DNA from 2 places in the Pseudomonas sp. RSB 5.4 genome. Region 1 is predicted to be linked to the other one. Evidence: predicted binding sites of a transcription regulator. Region 1 holds the regulator's gene; the other holds the start of a gene.
The links. The regulator sigma-54, encoded in region 1, starts transcription at its own class of promoters, with help from an activator protein. The targets are predictions, from matches to a motif close to ANTGGCATNNANNTTGCTNT.
Positions count from the first base shown of each region.

Region 2: V9L13_RS01485 (circularly permuted type 2 ATP-grasp protein) is a predicted target of sigma-54. The motif match lies at 4,706-4,725, and genes of this name have one in related genera.

Region 1 is NZ_CP146986.1:5,609,810-5,617,433, forward strand. Features, by position in the region: gene V9L13_RS25165 (HPr family phosphocarrier protein) at 1-110, opposite strand, end outside; gene rapZ (RNase adapter RapZ) at 126-983, opposite strand; gene ptsN (PTS IIA-like nitrogen regulatory protein PtsN) at 986-1,450, opposite strand; gene raiA (ribosome-associated translation inhibitor RaiA) at 1,463-1,771, opposite strand; gene V9L13_RS25185 (RNA polymerase factor sigma-54) at 1,845-3,338, opposite strand; gene lptB (LPS export ABC transporter ATP-binding protein) at 3,525-4,250, opposite strand; gene lptA (lipopolysaccharide transport periplasmic protein LptA) at 4,250-4,798, opposite strand; gene lptC (LPS export ABC transporter periplasmic protein LptC) at 4,785-5,357, opposite strand; gene V9L13_RS25205 (HAD family hydrolase) at 5,366-5,890, opposite strand; gene V9L13_RS25210 (KpsF/GutQ family sugar-phosphate isomerase) at 5,890-6,864, opposite strand; gene V9L13_RS25215 (ATP-binding cassette domain-containing protein) at 7,140-7,624, shown strand, end outside.
Region 2 is NZ_CP146986.1:319,539-326,995, forward strand. Features, by position in the region: gene V9L13_RS01450 (long-chain-acyl-CoA synthetase) at 1-463, shown strand, start outside; gene V9L13_RS01455 (ankyrin repeat domain-containing protein) at 560-1,078, shown strand; gene V9L13_RS01460 (hypothetical protein) at 1,275-1,805, shown strand; gene V9L13_RS01465 (PLDc N-terminal domain-containing protein) at 1,877-2,068, shown strand; gene speE (polyamine aminopropyltransferase) at 2,323-3,198, shown strand; gene V9L13_RS01475 (hypothetical protein) at 3,489-3,722, shown strand; gene V9L13_RS01480 (ribonuclease E inhibitor RraB) at 3,935-4,282, shown strand; gene V9L13_RS01485 (circularly permuted type 2 ATP-grasp protein) at 4,758-6,167, shown strand; gene V9L13_RS01490 (alpha-E domain-containing protein) at 6,180-7,130, shown strand; gene V9L13_RS01495 (transglutaminase family protein) at 7,127-7,457, shown strand, end outside.

The sequences.
Region 1 (7,624 bases):
CCCACTCTGATCGTGCAATCCGGGAACTTACCCGCTACCCCGACGAATTTGGCCGACGCTCGGGCATGCAGGCCCAGCTTATTGATGATTTCGATTTCCAGAGCAGGCATCGCGGTGTGAATCCTTTAAGTGAGGTCGCGGTGGCGAACCTGGACGTTCTTCAGGGTTTTCTGCAGGGCCTGACCCAGACGTTCGGTCAGGTAAACGGAGCGGTGATGCCCGCCGGTGCAGCCAATGGCAATGGTGACGTAGGCGCGGTTGCTCGCGGCAAAACGCGGCAGCCATTTATTCAGGTAGCCGTAGATGTCTTGAAACATCTCGTCAACCTCCGGCTGCGCCGCCAGATATTCGGCGACCGGTGCATCGAGACCGGATTGTGCGCGCAATTCAGGCTTCCAGTACGGATTGGGCAGGCAGCGCACGTCGAACACCAGATCCGCATCCACCGGCATGCCGCGCTTGAAGCCGAACGACTCGACCAGGAAGGCCGTGCCCGGCTCCGGCTGGTTCAGCAGGCGTAGCTTGATGGTGTCGCGCAACTGGTACAGGTTCAGATTGGTGGTGTTGACCTTGAGGTCGGCCAGGTCGGCAATCGGCCCGAGCAGGGCAGTCTCGTCGTTGATCGCTTCGGCCAGCGAGCGGTTGGCCGTGCTCAGCGGGTGACGACGGCGGGTTTCCGAAAAGCGCTTGAGCAGGGTTTCTTCGTCGGCATCCAGATACAGCACATCGCACTGGATGTGCCGGGCGCGGACTTCTTCCAGCAACTCGGGGAAACGCGACAGGTGGCTTGGCAGGTTGCGCGCATCAATCGACACCGCCACCAGCGGCTGGGCCAGTTCGGTGTGGATCAGCGCGCGTTCGGCCAGTTCCGGCAGCAGACCGGCCGGCAGGTTGTCGATGCAGTAGTAGCCGTTGTCCTCAAGGACATCCAGGGCAGTGCTTTTACCCGAGCCGGAGCGGCCGCTGACGATGATCAAGCGCATGATTAATGCCCGTTTTGCTCGCTCAGGACGACCTGATACAAGGCTTCGTTGCTCGGTGCGCTGCGCAGTTTTTCGCGCACTTCCTTGCGATCGAGCATGCTGGCGATCTGGCGCAGTAATTCCAGGTGGGCATCGGTGGCAGCTTCCGGGACCAGCAGGACAAACAGCAGGTCAACCGGCGCACCGTCGATGGCATCGAAATCGATAGGCGCATCAAGGTGCATCAAAGCGCTGACAGGCGCTTCACAGCCTTTGAGGCGACAGTGGGGAATGGCGATGCCGTTGCCGAAACCGGTGGAGCCAAGTTTCTCACGGGCGATCAGCGCCTCGAAGACATCTTGCATCTCCAGACCCGGCACTTCGCGGGCGATCAGGTTGGCAATCTGTTCGAGGGCTTTCTTTTTACTGCCGCCCGGCACGTTCACCAGGGAACGGCCGGGGGTCAGGATACTTTCAAGTCGGATCATGGGTTGGGGGTGTTAACGACCTGTCGCGCCCTGGAGGAGGCTCTGGGTCTTTTCCTTATGCTTTTTGAGTTGGCGATCCAGCTTGTCGGTCAGTGCGTCGATCGCAGCGTACATGTCGGTATCTTCTGCGTTGGCGACCACTTCGCTGCCGGGAATATGCAAGGTGGCTTCGATTTTCTGCTTCAGCTTTTCGACGCACATCGTGACCTGCACGTTGGTGATCTTGTCGAAATGGCGCTCCAGTCGTTGGAGTTTTTCCTCGATATAGGAACGCAGAGGTTGGGTCACTTCCAGTTGGTGTCCACTGATGTTGACTTGCATACAGCTTCTCCTTCGTTGCCAGTGCATAAAGCGGCAGGCCGAAGAGCCTGCCACTGGAACGCTGTAACGTGGCTTACATCAACCGCTTGCGTTCGCTCGAAGGCGCGATCCCGAGGGATTCGCGGTACTTGGCGACGGTGCGGCGAGCCACCTGAATGCCTTGTGCCTCCAGTAAACCAGCGATCTTGCTGTCACTCAACGGCTTTTTCTGATTTTCCGCCGCAACCAGTTTCTTGATGATCGCGCGAATCGCCGTGGACGAGCATTCGCCGCCTTCGGAGGTGCTGACGTGGCTGGAGAAAAAGTATTTCAGTTCATAAATGCCCCGTGGGGTATGCATGAATTTCTGGGTAGTGACGCGGGAAATCGTCGATTCGTGCATACCAACCGCCTCGGCGATGTCGTGCAGGACCAACGGCTTCATGGCTTCGTCGCCGTACTCCAGGAAACCGCGCTGATGCTCGACGATCTGGGTCGCCACTTTCATCAGGGTTTCGTTGCGGCTTTGCAGGCTCTTGATGAACCAGCGCGCTTCCTGCAACTGATTGCGCATGAAGGTGTTATCGGCGCTGGTATCGGCGCGACGGACAAAACCGGCGTACTGTGCGTTGACCCGCAGACGGGGCACCGACTCCTGATTCAGCTCGACCAGCCAGCGTTCGTTGTCCTTGCGCACAATGACGTCCGGCACCACGTACTCGGCTTCAGTCGATTCGATCTGCGAGCCCGGGCGCGGATTCAGGCTCTGCACCAGTTCGATGACCTGACGCAGCTCATCTTCCTTGAGCTTCATACGCCGCATCAGCTGGCTGTAGTCGCGGCTGCCGAGCAGATCGATGTAATCGCTGACCAGACGCTTGGCTTCGTTCAGCCACGGAGTCTTGGCCGGGAGCTGGCGCAGTTGCAGCAACAGGCATTCGCCGAGGTTGCGGGCGCCGATGCCGGCGGGTTCGAACTGCTGGATGCGGTGCAGGACGGCTTCGATCTCGTCCAGCTCGATGTCGAGTTCCGGATCAAAGGCGTCGAGAATTTCTTCGAGGGTTTCGTCGAGGTAGCCCTGATTGTTGATGCAATCGATCAGGGTCACGGCGATCAGGCGGTCGGTGTCGGACATCGGCGCCAGGTTCAATTGCCAGAGCAAATGGCTCTGCAGGCTTTCCCCGGCAGAGGTGCGGGTGGTGAAGTCCCACTCGTCGTCATCGCCGCTGGGCAGGCTGCTGGCGCTGGTCTGGTAGACATCTTCCCAGGCAGTGTCGACCGGCAGCTCGTTGGGAATGCGCTCGTTCCATTCACCTTCCTCCAGGTTGTCCACCGTCGGGGCGGTTTCCTGGTATGACGGTTCCTGAATGTCGGTGTTGGGCTTTTGTTCGGCGTTGTCGGCCAAAGGATCGGAGTTGTCGAAGTCGTCGCCTTCTTCCTGGCGTTCGAGCATCGGATTGGATTCCAGGGCCTCCTGGATTTCCTGTTGCAGGTCCAGGGTCGACAATTGGAGCAGGCGGATGGCCTGTTGCAGCTGCGGTGTCATCGTCAGCTGCTGGCCCATTCTCAAGACTAGCGATGGTTTCATGGCAGGGGCTTAACACCTTATTCGCCGGCGCGCATGCGCCATCCACTACAGGGCGCCGAAGCGCCAAACTTAAGCAAATTATATGCCTGAAACTGTCGTGTTTGCCTAGAGCGCTGTAACAATAAAAGCGTATAAAAGCCTGCTTCATCGATACAGCACCCGGAGGCTGGTCAAGTGCCTTGGTGCTTACAGGCGGAACTCGTGGCCCAGATACACTTCCTTCACCAGATCGTTGGCAAGGATGGTCGCAGCATCGCCTTCGGCGATCAGTTGACCGTCGTTGACGATGTAGGCGGTTTCGCAGATATCCAGGGTCTCACGCACGTTGTGGTCGGTGATCAGAACACCGATGCCCTTGGCCTTGAGGTGGTGGATGATCTGCTTGATGTCGCCGACCGAGATCGGGTCAACACCGGCGAACGGTTCGTCGAGCAGGATGAATTTCGGTGCGGTCGCCAGTGCGCGGGCGATTTCCACCCGGCGGCGTTCACCACCGGACAGGCTCATGCCGAGGTTGTCGCGGATGTGGCTGATGTGGAATTCCTGCAGCAGGCTTTCCAGTTCCTTGCGACGACCGGCCTTGTCGAGTTCCGCGCGGGTTTCGAGGATGGCCATGATGTTATCGGCCACCGACAGTTTGCGGAAGATCGACGCTTCTTGCGGCAGATAGCCGATACCGGCCTTGGCGCGGCCGTGCATCGGCTGATGGCTGACGTCCAGATCATCGATCAACACGCGGCCCTGATCGGCCTGCACCAGGCCGACGATCATATAGAAGCAGGTCGTCTTGCCGGCGCCGTTCGGGCCGAGCAGGCCAACGATCTGGCCACTGTCGATCGACAGGCTGACGTCGCGCACAACCTGGCGGCTTTTATAGGCCTTGGCCAGGTGTTGAGCTTTCAGAGTTGCCATTACTGGGCCTTTTTCTCGTCGTTTTTCGGCTTCGGCTGGATCACCATGTCGATGCGCGGACGCGCCTCGGTGACCTTACTGCCGGTAGCGCGGCCGGCGCTGGCCAGTTTTTTCACCGTGTCATAGACGATTTTTTCGCCCTGAGTGGTGTTGTTGTCCTTGTCGACAACCTTGGCCTTGTCGATCAGCACGACGCGATTCTGCTGCGCGTGATACTGGATGGTCACGCCCCAGCCCTGCACAGGTTTTTTGTCGCCGGCAGTCTGCAGCTGTTCGAAGTAGGCGAGGTTGCCGACTGAGGTCACCACGTCGATATCACCGGTCGGGGTGCGAGTCAGGGTCACGGTATTACCGGTCACCTTCATCGAGCCCTGGGTAATGATCACGTCACCTTTATAGGTGGCAACGCCATTCTTGTCGTCCATCTGGGCATCGTCGGCCTGAATGCGAATGGGCTGCTCTTGATCGTTCGGCAGAGCCCAGGCGCTCACGCTTCCCAGTGCTGCGCCCAGACTGAGCAAAATAGGGAGGGTTTTAACGAGCCTCATACTGTCCTCTTACGTTAGATAGCAGGTGTATCCTGCTTTCCTTCAAATACGCCTTCATTCCCACGCCAGTCGATACACCCCCAGCGCCGTCGATTCTAACGGGTTGCGCGGTCTGCGCATATTGCTGCTGCGGGAACACTGTCATGCGTGTGCTGGTGATCAAGGTGTCGCGGTTCTTTTCGTCAGTACGCTTGACGCGTACGGAATCGATCAGTTCGACCTCGGTGCCGCCTGAATTCACTTCACCGCGCTCGCTGGTCACGTGCCACGGAAACTCGGTGCCGCGGAACATGTTCAGGTCGGGTTTGGTGACAAGCGTCACATCCGTCGCTTTCAGATGCTCGGCCTTGTCCGACGTCATCTCGTATTGCAGCTTGCCGTCCGGGAGGTACTGAAAGGTGTGGGTATTGGTGGCGTACCAGTCGATGGCAGTGTCTTCGGCCTTGGCTGCAGGCTTGTCGAGAAAGCGTTCCGGACTGATATTCCAGTAGCCGACCGCTGCAAACATGGCAGCGATACAGCCGAACAGCAGGAAGTTGCGAAATTTTTTGCTAAACATGATTTGGCTCACAGGTACGCGGCGTTGGCCGCATCGAGGCGGCCCTGGGCGCGCAGGATCAATTCGCAGAATTCGCGGGCGGCACCTTCGCCACCACGGGCCCGAGTGACGCCATGGGCGTGTTCGCGCACGAAATCGGCAGCATTGGCGACGGCCATGCCCAGACCTACGCGGCGGATCACCGGCAGGTCAGGCAAGTCGTCACCGAGGTAGGCGACCTGTTCATAGCTTAGGCCCAGTTGCTGCAGAAGACCGTCCAGAACCACCAATTTGTCTTCGCGGCCCTGAAACAGATGCGGGATGCCGAGGTTCTTCGCTCGACGCTCAACCACCGGCGTCTTGCGGCCACTGATGATGGCCGTCTCGACACCAGCATTCATCAGCATCTTGATGCCTTGGCCGTCGAGGGTGTTGAACGTCTTGAATTCGCTGCCGTCTTCAAGGAAGTACAGGCGCCCGTCGGTGAGGACGCCGTCGACGTCGAACACTGCCAGTTTGATCGCTTTGCCGCGTTGCAGCAGATCGCTTGTCATTACATCACTCCTGCACGCAGCAGATCGGAGAGGTTGAAGGCGCCAATCGGGCGATCTTCTTCGTCCACGACCACCAGTGCGTTGATTCGGTGGTCTTCCATGATTTTCAGCGCTTCGGCGGCGAGCATCTCGGGCCGTGCGGTCTTGCCGTGTGCGGTCATGACCTGGTCGATGGTGGCGCTGCGGATGTCGATGCTGCGATCCAGGGTGCGGCGCAGGTCGCCGTCGGTGAAGATCCCGGCCAGCTTGCCATCGGCTTCAAGGATGACGGTCATGCCCAGACCCTTGCGGGTCATTTCCATGAGCGCGTCCTTGAGCAGGGTGCCGCGTTGTACCTGCGGCAGCTCTTGCCCAGCGTGCATGACGTTTTCCACTTTCAGCAGCAGGCGTCGACCCAAGGCACCGCCCGGGTGGGAAAAAGCAAAATCTTCGGCGGTGAAGCCACGCGCTTCCAGCAGCGCCACGGCCAGGGCATCGCCCATGACCAGCGCTGCGGTGGTCGAGGAAGTCGGCGCCAGGTTCAGCGGGCAGGCTTCGTGCTCGACGTGAACATTGAGATTGACTTCGGCGGCCTTGGCCAACGGCGACTGCGGATTGCCGGTCAGGCTGATCAACTGGATACCCAGGCGCTTGATCAGGGGCAGCAAGGTGACGATTTCGTTGGTCGAGCCGGAGTTGGAGAGGGCGAGAATCACGTCGTCACGGGTGATCATGCCCATGTCGCCATGACTGGCTTCGGCCGGGTGGACGAAAAATGCCGGGGTGCCGGTGCTGGCCAGGGTCGCGGCAATCTTGTTGCCGACGTGCCCGGATTTGCCCATGCCGACCACGACCACACGGCCTTTGCTGGCCAGAATCATCTCGCAAGCGCGTACGAAATCGGCGTCGATATGGGGCAACAAGCCTTGTACGGCTTCCACTTCGAGGCGGATGGTGCGTTGTGCCGATTGAATCAGGTCGCTGGATTGGCTCATGTCAGAAATCGTATAGCCCGATGAAAAGGCGGCGATTATAGCGGTTATGTTGAAAAGCCTCACGCAAGTTCGTTGTGCTTTGTCATTCCTCGTAACCAAAACCCTGAAAAAGCGCGGCCGCGCCTGTCATATCGCTGAACACAGGGGGGCATGGGCCTTGGGCGCTTGGCCTTTGCAGTGATATAGTTCGCCGCCAGTTCGGCCTGCCCGGGAGGTATGTGCTTTCTGCGGAAAGCCAGGCGTCCGAGTGAGAGGCTGCATCGCAAGGAGTTTAGATGAGTGCCGATAACGCCTACGCGGTCGAGCTGAAGGGAGTCTCCTTCAAGCGCGGTGCGCGCAGCATTTTCAATAACGTCGATATTCGCATCCCGCGTGGCAAGGTTACCGGCATCATGGGACCTTCCGGGTGCGGCAAGACCACTTTGTTGCGCTTGATGGGTGCACAGTTGCGTCCTTCCAGCGGCGAAGTCTGGGTCAACGGCCAGAACCTGCCGACGCTGTCGCGCAGTGATCTGTTCGATGCGCGCAAGCACATGGGCGTGCTGTTTCAGAGCGGCGCGCTGTTTACCGATCTCGATGTCTTCGAGAACGTCGCTTTCCCCCTGCGCGTTCATACCCAATTGCCGGACGAAATGATCCGCGACATCGTTCTGCTCAAATTGCAGGCGGTCGGTCTGCGCGGCGCCATCGAGCTGATGCCCGACGAACTGTCCGGCGGCATGAAGCGTCGCGTGGCGCTGGCCCGGGCAATTGCGCTCGA
Region 2 (7,457 bases), 950 kb from region 1:
CATCGGTTTTGGCCATGCACAATTCGTCGATCGGCTCGGCGATACCTACCGCTGGAAGGGCGAGAACGTTTCAACCACCGAGGTGGAAAACCTTTTGTTGCAACATCCACACATTTCCGAGGCAGTCGCTTACGGCGTGGAAGTGCGCAACACCAATGGTCGCGCCGGGATGGCCGCAATCACGCCCGCCGAATCCCTCGCGACCCTGGATTTCGCCGAATTGCTCGCATTCGCCCGTCAGCGCATGCCGGCCTATGCGGTGCCGCTGTTCCTGCGAGTGAAGGTGAAAATGGAAACCACCGGGACCTTCAAATACCAGAAGACCCGACTGAAAAACGAAGGCTTCGACCCCGGCCAGACGGGCGATGACCCGATCTACGCCTGGCTGCCCGGCACCCAGACTTACGTGCAGGTGACGGATCAGGTGTTGGCCGATATTCATCAGGGCAAGTACCGCTATTGATATTGGCTATGGCACGTCTTGAGAAAAAGGGGGTGACAGCCATCGTCGCGCTCGGGAAACTGTCGGCTTTGCGAATAACCGAAAGTGGAGTTGCCCATGTCTGACCAAAGCCGCCAGATGACCCCTGAAGAAGCTGCCGAATTCACCGAGCAGGTTTTCAACAAGGCACGCGACGGTGATGCGCTGATGCTCGATCGGCTGATCAGCGCCGGTTTGCCGGTGAACCTGAAAAACAGCAAGGGCGACACGCTGTTGATGCTCGCCAGCTACTACGGCCACGTCGACGCGGTGCAGGTGCTGCTCAAACACAAGGCCGACCCGGAGCTGCGTAACGGTAACGGCCAGAGCCCGATTGCCGGCGCGGCGTTCAAGGGCGATCTGGCCGTGGTCAAGGCGCTGGTGGAAGCGGGCGCCGAGATCGAAGGTTCGTCCTTCGATGGCCGCACCGCGCTGATGATGGCGGCGATGTTCAATCGCGTGGAAATCGTCGATTACCTGATCAGCAAGGGAGCGGATCCGAAGGCCAAGGATGCCAACGGCATCACCGCGCTGGATGCAGCCCGCACCATGGGCGCGGTCGATACCACGGCGCAGCTGGAAAAACTGCTGGCCTGAGGACTGTCGAGACTCTGTGGCGAGGGAGCTCGCTCCCGCTCCAGTGCGCAGCGCTGGCAAAAATGCTGAGCCCACTGTTTTTCGGGCCGCTTCGCACCCCAGCGGGAGCAAGCTCCCTCGCCACAGGTGTCGGATGCGCCACGGAATGCGCTATCCTCCGCGCCCTCGAATTCAACCTTCCACAGGATCCGCACCCATGAAAGCCGCACTCGTCGAACTCATCAGCAAAATCAGCTCCGGCTGCATGGGCGAGGACGAGATCCTGAATGTGGCTGACGAAGCCGCGCAGGCCTACGCCGATGCCGAAGCCTTTCTGGCGGCCAACCCGGACATCAACTACGACGACACCTTCCCGATCCCGCTGGGCGAGTGGGTCGTGGTCGGCAGTCTGCCGGAAACCGTGTTGTTCCAGGCAGACACCTACGTTGACCTGTTCGCGCAGATCGTCGCCTCGTTCGGCCCGGGCGTGGATTTCAACCTCAAGCCCAAACAACTGGCCAAGACCGAAGCGCTGACCGCGCTTAACCGCATCCAGGTGCAGATGAGCAGCCTGAACAAGGAAAACGGCGGTTACACGTTGATGAATTTCAGCCAGTTGCTCGACGACGAGCTGCAAGTGGTGCTGGTCTACGGCAACGACGTGCCGCGAGTGCTGGAACTGTGCGCCGAAGTCGGTATCGCTGCCGCGCCGTCGCTGGAAGCGTTGAAGGTCGCCGTTCACGTTTGAACGCAATAAAAGGGAACCCTGCGCGCGACCGTCTATCCTAAAAGTGCATGCCACTATTCTGGAGCGACACCATGGGTTCCACGTTCAACGGTCTGATTGGCCTGATCATCCTTGCCCTCGACATCTGGGCCATCATCAACGTGCTGAAAAGCGGCGCCGAGACCGGGATGAAAATCCTCTGGGTCCTGCTGATCATCCTCCTGCCGGTGCTGGGCCTGATCATCTGGGCAATTGCCGGGCCACGGGGCAATGTGCGGATCTGACGCTTTCCCGAAAACACGCTGATCCCCTGTGGGAGCGGGCTTGCTCGCGAAGGCGATTGTTCAGTCGAAACACAGGTTGAATGACACTCCGCTGTCGCGAGCAAGCCCGCTCCCACATTGGTCTTGCGTTAGCTTCAGAGTGTGCCCTGTCGGAGGAAGGTTCGACCTGTCATCTTCAGCAACGTAGAATGCGCGCCTTTCCCGGGCAATCGTTTCCACGATTGACGCCCGCGCATTCATCGGAGCACTTGACCATGACCGTCACCAAGACCAGCGAGTACCTGGAAACCCTCTACGAAGGCTACGGCCAGCGTTTTCGCATGGAAAAACTGCTGCACGAAGTGCGCACCGAACACCAGCACCTGGTGATCTTCCAGAACCCGCGCATGGGTCGGGTAATGGCGCTGGACGGCGTGATCCAGACCACCGAAGCCGATGAATTCATCTATCACGAAATGCTTACCCACGTGCCGATCCTCGCCCATGGCACTGCCAAGCGCGTGCTGATCATCGGCGGCGGCGATGGTGGCATGCTGCGCGAAGTGACCAAACACGCGAGCGTCGAGCACATCACCATGGTCGAGATCGACGGCACCGTGGTCGACATGTGCAAGGAATTCCTGCCGAACCACTCCAAGGGCGCCTACGACGACCCACGGCTGAACCTGGTGATCGACGACGGCATGCGTTTCGTCGCCACCACCACGGAAAAATTCGACGTGATCATTTCCGACTCCACCGACCCGATCGGCCCGGGCGAAGTGCTGTTCTCGGAAAACTTCTACCAGGCCTGCCACCGCTGCCTGAACGAAGGCGGGATCCTCGTGACTCAGAACGGCACCCCGTTCATGCAGATCGATGAAGTCAAAACCACTGCCGGTCGCCTGCGCAGCCTGTTCCCGGACTGGCACTTCTATCAGGCGGCCGTGCCGACCTACATCGGCGGTTCGATGACTTTCGCCTGGGGCTCGACCAATCCGGCCTACCGCAAGCTGAGCCGTGAAACCCTGCAACAGCGCTTCATCGGCAGCGGCATCGTCACCCGCTACTACAACCCGGAAATCCACATCGGCGCGTTCGCGTTGCCACAGTACGTACTGCAGGCGATCAACAAGCCAAGCAACGACTGACGCACTATTCCCGGATCGGTGATAGATCCCCTGTGGTGAGGGGATTTATCACCGACCGGCTGCGCAGCAGTCGTAAAATCGGCAGACGCGTTGGAACTGACACTACGCGTTCGCTCAATTCAGGGACGCTTCGCGCCCCATCGGGGATGAATCCCCTCGCCACACAAGCCTGTTTCCCCATCGGTTAATTTTTTTTCATGTTCGTCTGCTGCAATCCTTTTGAACGATCAATCTCGCCAAAAGTCGAGATAGAAGTAAGCCCATTTGCGGGTTTGATCGAGGAGGCACCGATGCAAAAGTGGAAAGTCACTTTCGTGGACGATCATGGTGAAATTGTCGATGAGGTGTTCGAGCGCGCGGAATGCCCCAGCGACGACGAGGCTGCACGCCTGATCAAGGAACGGCTCCTGCCGGTGGCCGCCGAACTGGATATGAACGATCTGGAAGGGCGAACCCCGGATGCAGGTGCGAAAAATCTGAAAGCCCAGAACAGCATCGAAATCCGCAGCATCACTCCAATCTGAAATTCTTCCTGTCACTTGAAGTACCAGGCCTTGGCAGCGCCTCTATCTTGGGGCTACTCTGCAAGCGAGATCAGCGAAACAATCGCTAAGGTCTGGTCTTGTCAGCTACATGCTTGTTTCCCGCCGGCAACCCTGTTGCCGATGCACTTCGGCCTGTAAGGCCCGGGGCGGGAATACGGAAAGTCTATCCATCTATGCGAGGGGGACGTTTCATGAGCACAGCCTATCAAGAAGACATCAGCAGCAACGTACTGCGCCGCATGAAAGAAGGCGGTTTCGACTTTTCCCGGTTCCATCCCATCGAGTTCTACGCCATTTTCCCGGACGAGGAGCGGGCGCGCAGGGCGGCAGGTAAATTCCGTGGTGAATCCATCAATGCCCAGGTCAGTGCGCGCGACGATGGCGCCTGGTCGCTGGAACTGAGCAAAGTGATGTACGCAACGTATGACGACATTGGCGATTTCGAGCAGGGATTTTCTGCCGTGGTCGAGCCGCTGGGCGGCATCATCGAGGGCTGGGGCGTGAAGCAGGAGGTGCGCAATCGCTATCGTCTTAACTGATTCAGCGCAACTATTGTCGAGCAACGGCTGACCTTCGGGTCGGCCGTTGTCGTTTCCGGCCCTGAGAATGCTCTGGAAAAACCCTGAAACAAGAATCCCGGGCAAAAAAAAGCCACCGGAGAGGGTGGCTAAAAGGGAAGACCGATAAGGAGAGGAAACCGGTCAGGGTTACGGCCTGCGGGGACTGCGCTGGCAGTCCGGATCAGTTGGGCTGAAGCCTTCAACAAGGAAGTTTTCAGCGGATGCGGCGATTATCCGCAGCCTGACCCACGCAGTGAAATCAACTCTGACTATGCTGGTGATAGGCGACAGCACTGCGTCGCAATGAGGCGGGGGCAATCAGCTTGGGGCATTTGTCGCACAGGAATGGTGCGGTGCTTGTGGCGTGATTATCCAAGCGATTGAAATCAAAGCGTTTATGCCGATGGCACGGGCCTTGCGAAGGCCTGTAGGTCCGGGTGACAAGGAGTACGGCATGATCCGCACCTATTTTGATGAAATGTACGATGTCGGCGGCCAGGTCCGCCCGCATTACCGGGAGTTCGCCCGCTGGCTGGCCGACACGCCTGACGAGTTGCTGGCACAACGGCGACGTGAGGCCGATCTGCTGTTCCACCGGGCCGGAATCACCTTCACGCTCTATGGGGACGAGCAGGGCACCGAGCGCCTGATTCCTTTCGACACCATTCCGCGCAGCATTCCCGCCAGCGAGTGGCGGATCGTCGAGCGTGGCTGCATCCAGCGGGTCAAGGCGTTGAACATGTTCCTCGCCGACCTTTATCACGAGCAGCGCATCATCAAGGCCGGGATCATCCCCGCCGAACAGGTGCTGGCCAACGAGCAGTATCAGTTGGCGATGCAGGGCCTGGACCTGCACCGCGACATCTATTCGCACATCTCCGGCGTCGATCTGGTGCGTGATGGCGACGGCACTTATTACGTGCTCGAAGACAATCTGCGCACGCCGAGCGGCGTCAGCTACATGCTCGAAGACCGCAAGATGATGATGCGCCTGTTCCCCGAGCTGTTCGCCGCCCAGCGCATTGCGCCCATCGACCACTACCCGAACCTGTTGCTCGACACGCTGAAGAGCTCCAGCCCGATCGATGACCCGAGTGTGGTGGTGCTGACGCCGGGGCGCTTTAACAGTGCGTTCTTCGAACATGCCTTTCTGGCGCGGGAAATGGGCGTTGAACTGGTAGAGGGCGCCGATCTGTTCGTGCGTGACGACAAGGTCTTCATGCGCACCACCGACGGGCCGAAAGCGGTGGACGTGATCTACCGCCGTCTCGACGACGCGTTCCTCGATCCGCTGGCGTTCAATCCCGATTCGATGCTCGGTGTACCGGGACTGTTGTCGTCCTATCGCTCGGGCAACGTGGTGCTGGCCAATGCCATCGGTACCGGGGTTGCGGATGACAAATCGGTGTACCCGTTTGTCACCGAGATGATCCGTTTCTACCTCGACGAAGAACCGATTCTGAAGAACGTGCCGACCTGGCAGTGCCGCAACCCCTCTGAACTTTCCCACGTACTGGCCAATCTTCCGGATCTGGTCGTCAAGGAAACTCAGGGCTCCGGCGGTTACGGGATGCTGGTGGGGCCGGCGTCGACGACGGCGGAAATTGATGCGTTCCGCGAGCGGATCAAGGCCAAGCCTCACGCGTATATCGCGCAACCAACGCTGTCGCTGTCGACCTGTCCGACCTTTGTCGAAAACGGCATTGCGCCGCGCCATATCGACCTGCGTCCATTTGTGCTGTCGGGCCGCGAAACCCGGGTTGTGCCCGGTGGTTTGACCCGTGTTGCCCTGCGCGAAGGCTCCCTGGTAGTGAACTCCTCCCAGGGTGGCGGAACCAAGGACACCTGGGTGGTCGAGGATTGAAGGAAGCTTGCCATGTTAAGTAGAACTGCCTCGGATCTGTACTGGATGTCGCGTTACCTGGAGCGGGCGGAAAATCTCGCACGGATGCTCGATGTCAGCTATTCGCTGTCGCTGATGCCGCAGGACGGTCGCGGCGACGGTCTGCACGAACTGGCCATGCCGCTGTTGATCACCGGCACCCTCGACGATTACCTGGAGCGTCACGGCGAACTGCACGCCGAACGCCTGCTGCACTTTTTCGCCCTTGATGCGGCCAACCCGGCGAGCATCTACAGCTGCCTCGGTGCGGCACGGGCCAGTGCGCATGCGGTGCGCGGGCGGATCACCGCGGACATGTGGGAAAACATCAATGCCACTTGGCTGGAGATTCGCGGCATTGCCGAACAGGGCCTCAGCCGCTACGGCATGAGCCGCTTCTGCGAGTGGATCAAGGAGCGTTCGCACCTGTTCCGTGGTGCGTCCTACGGCACGATCATGCGCAACGATGCATTCCGCTTCATTCGTCTGGGGACGTTTATCGAGCGTGCGGATAACACGCTGCGCCTGCTCGATGCGCGCTATGAAATGGCTGGCGATCAGGCCGAGGCCGTCAGTGACGGCACCGCCCACGCCTACTATCAATGGAGTGCGCTGCTGCGGGCGTTGTCGTCGTTCGAGGCCTACACCGAGATCTACCGCGACGCACCCGGCGCCCGGCATGTCGCCGAGCTGTTGCTGTTGCGCGCCGATGTCCCGCGCTCGTTGCGTGCCTGCACCGAGGAAATCGACCAGATCCTCGCCCAGTTGCCGGGCGCCAACGGCCGTCCGGCACAACGCCTGGCCGCTGAGATGGACGCGCGGCTGCGTTACACCGGCATCAACGAAATCCTCGCCGAAGGCCTGCACGCCTGGCTCACCGAATTCATCCCGCTGGTGCGCCAGTTGGGCAACGCGATTCACAGTTCATACCTGGAGGCTGCATGAGACTTTCCATTAGCCACGAGACCACCTATCACTATGAAGATCAGGTGCGGGCGAGCATCCAGTATCTGCGCCTGACCCCGCACGACAGCGAGCGTCAGCACGTGTTGAGCTGGCAGCTCGACTTGCCGCGCCCGGTGCGCGCCCAGCTCGATCCGTTCGGCAATATTCTGCATGTGCTGACCATGGACGAGCCGCACGAAGCGATCATCATCGGCGCCCGGGGGCAGGTCGATATCGATGAATTGCGCGAAGCCGAGCATGAGAGCCAGTCGGCGCTGCCGTTCTTGCGCTTCACCCGTTTGACCGAGGCGGACGAGGCGCTACGGG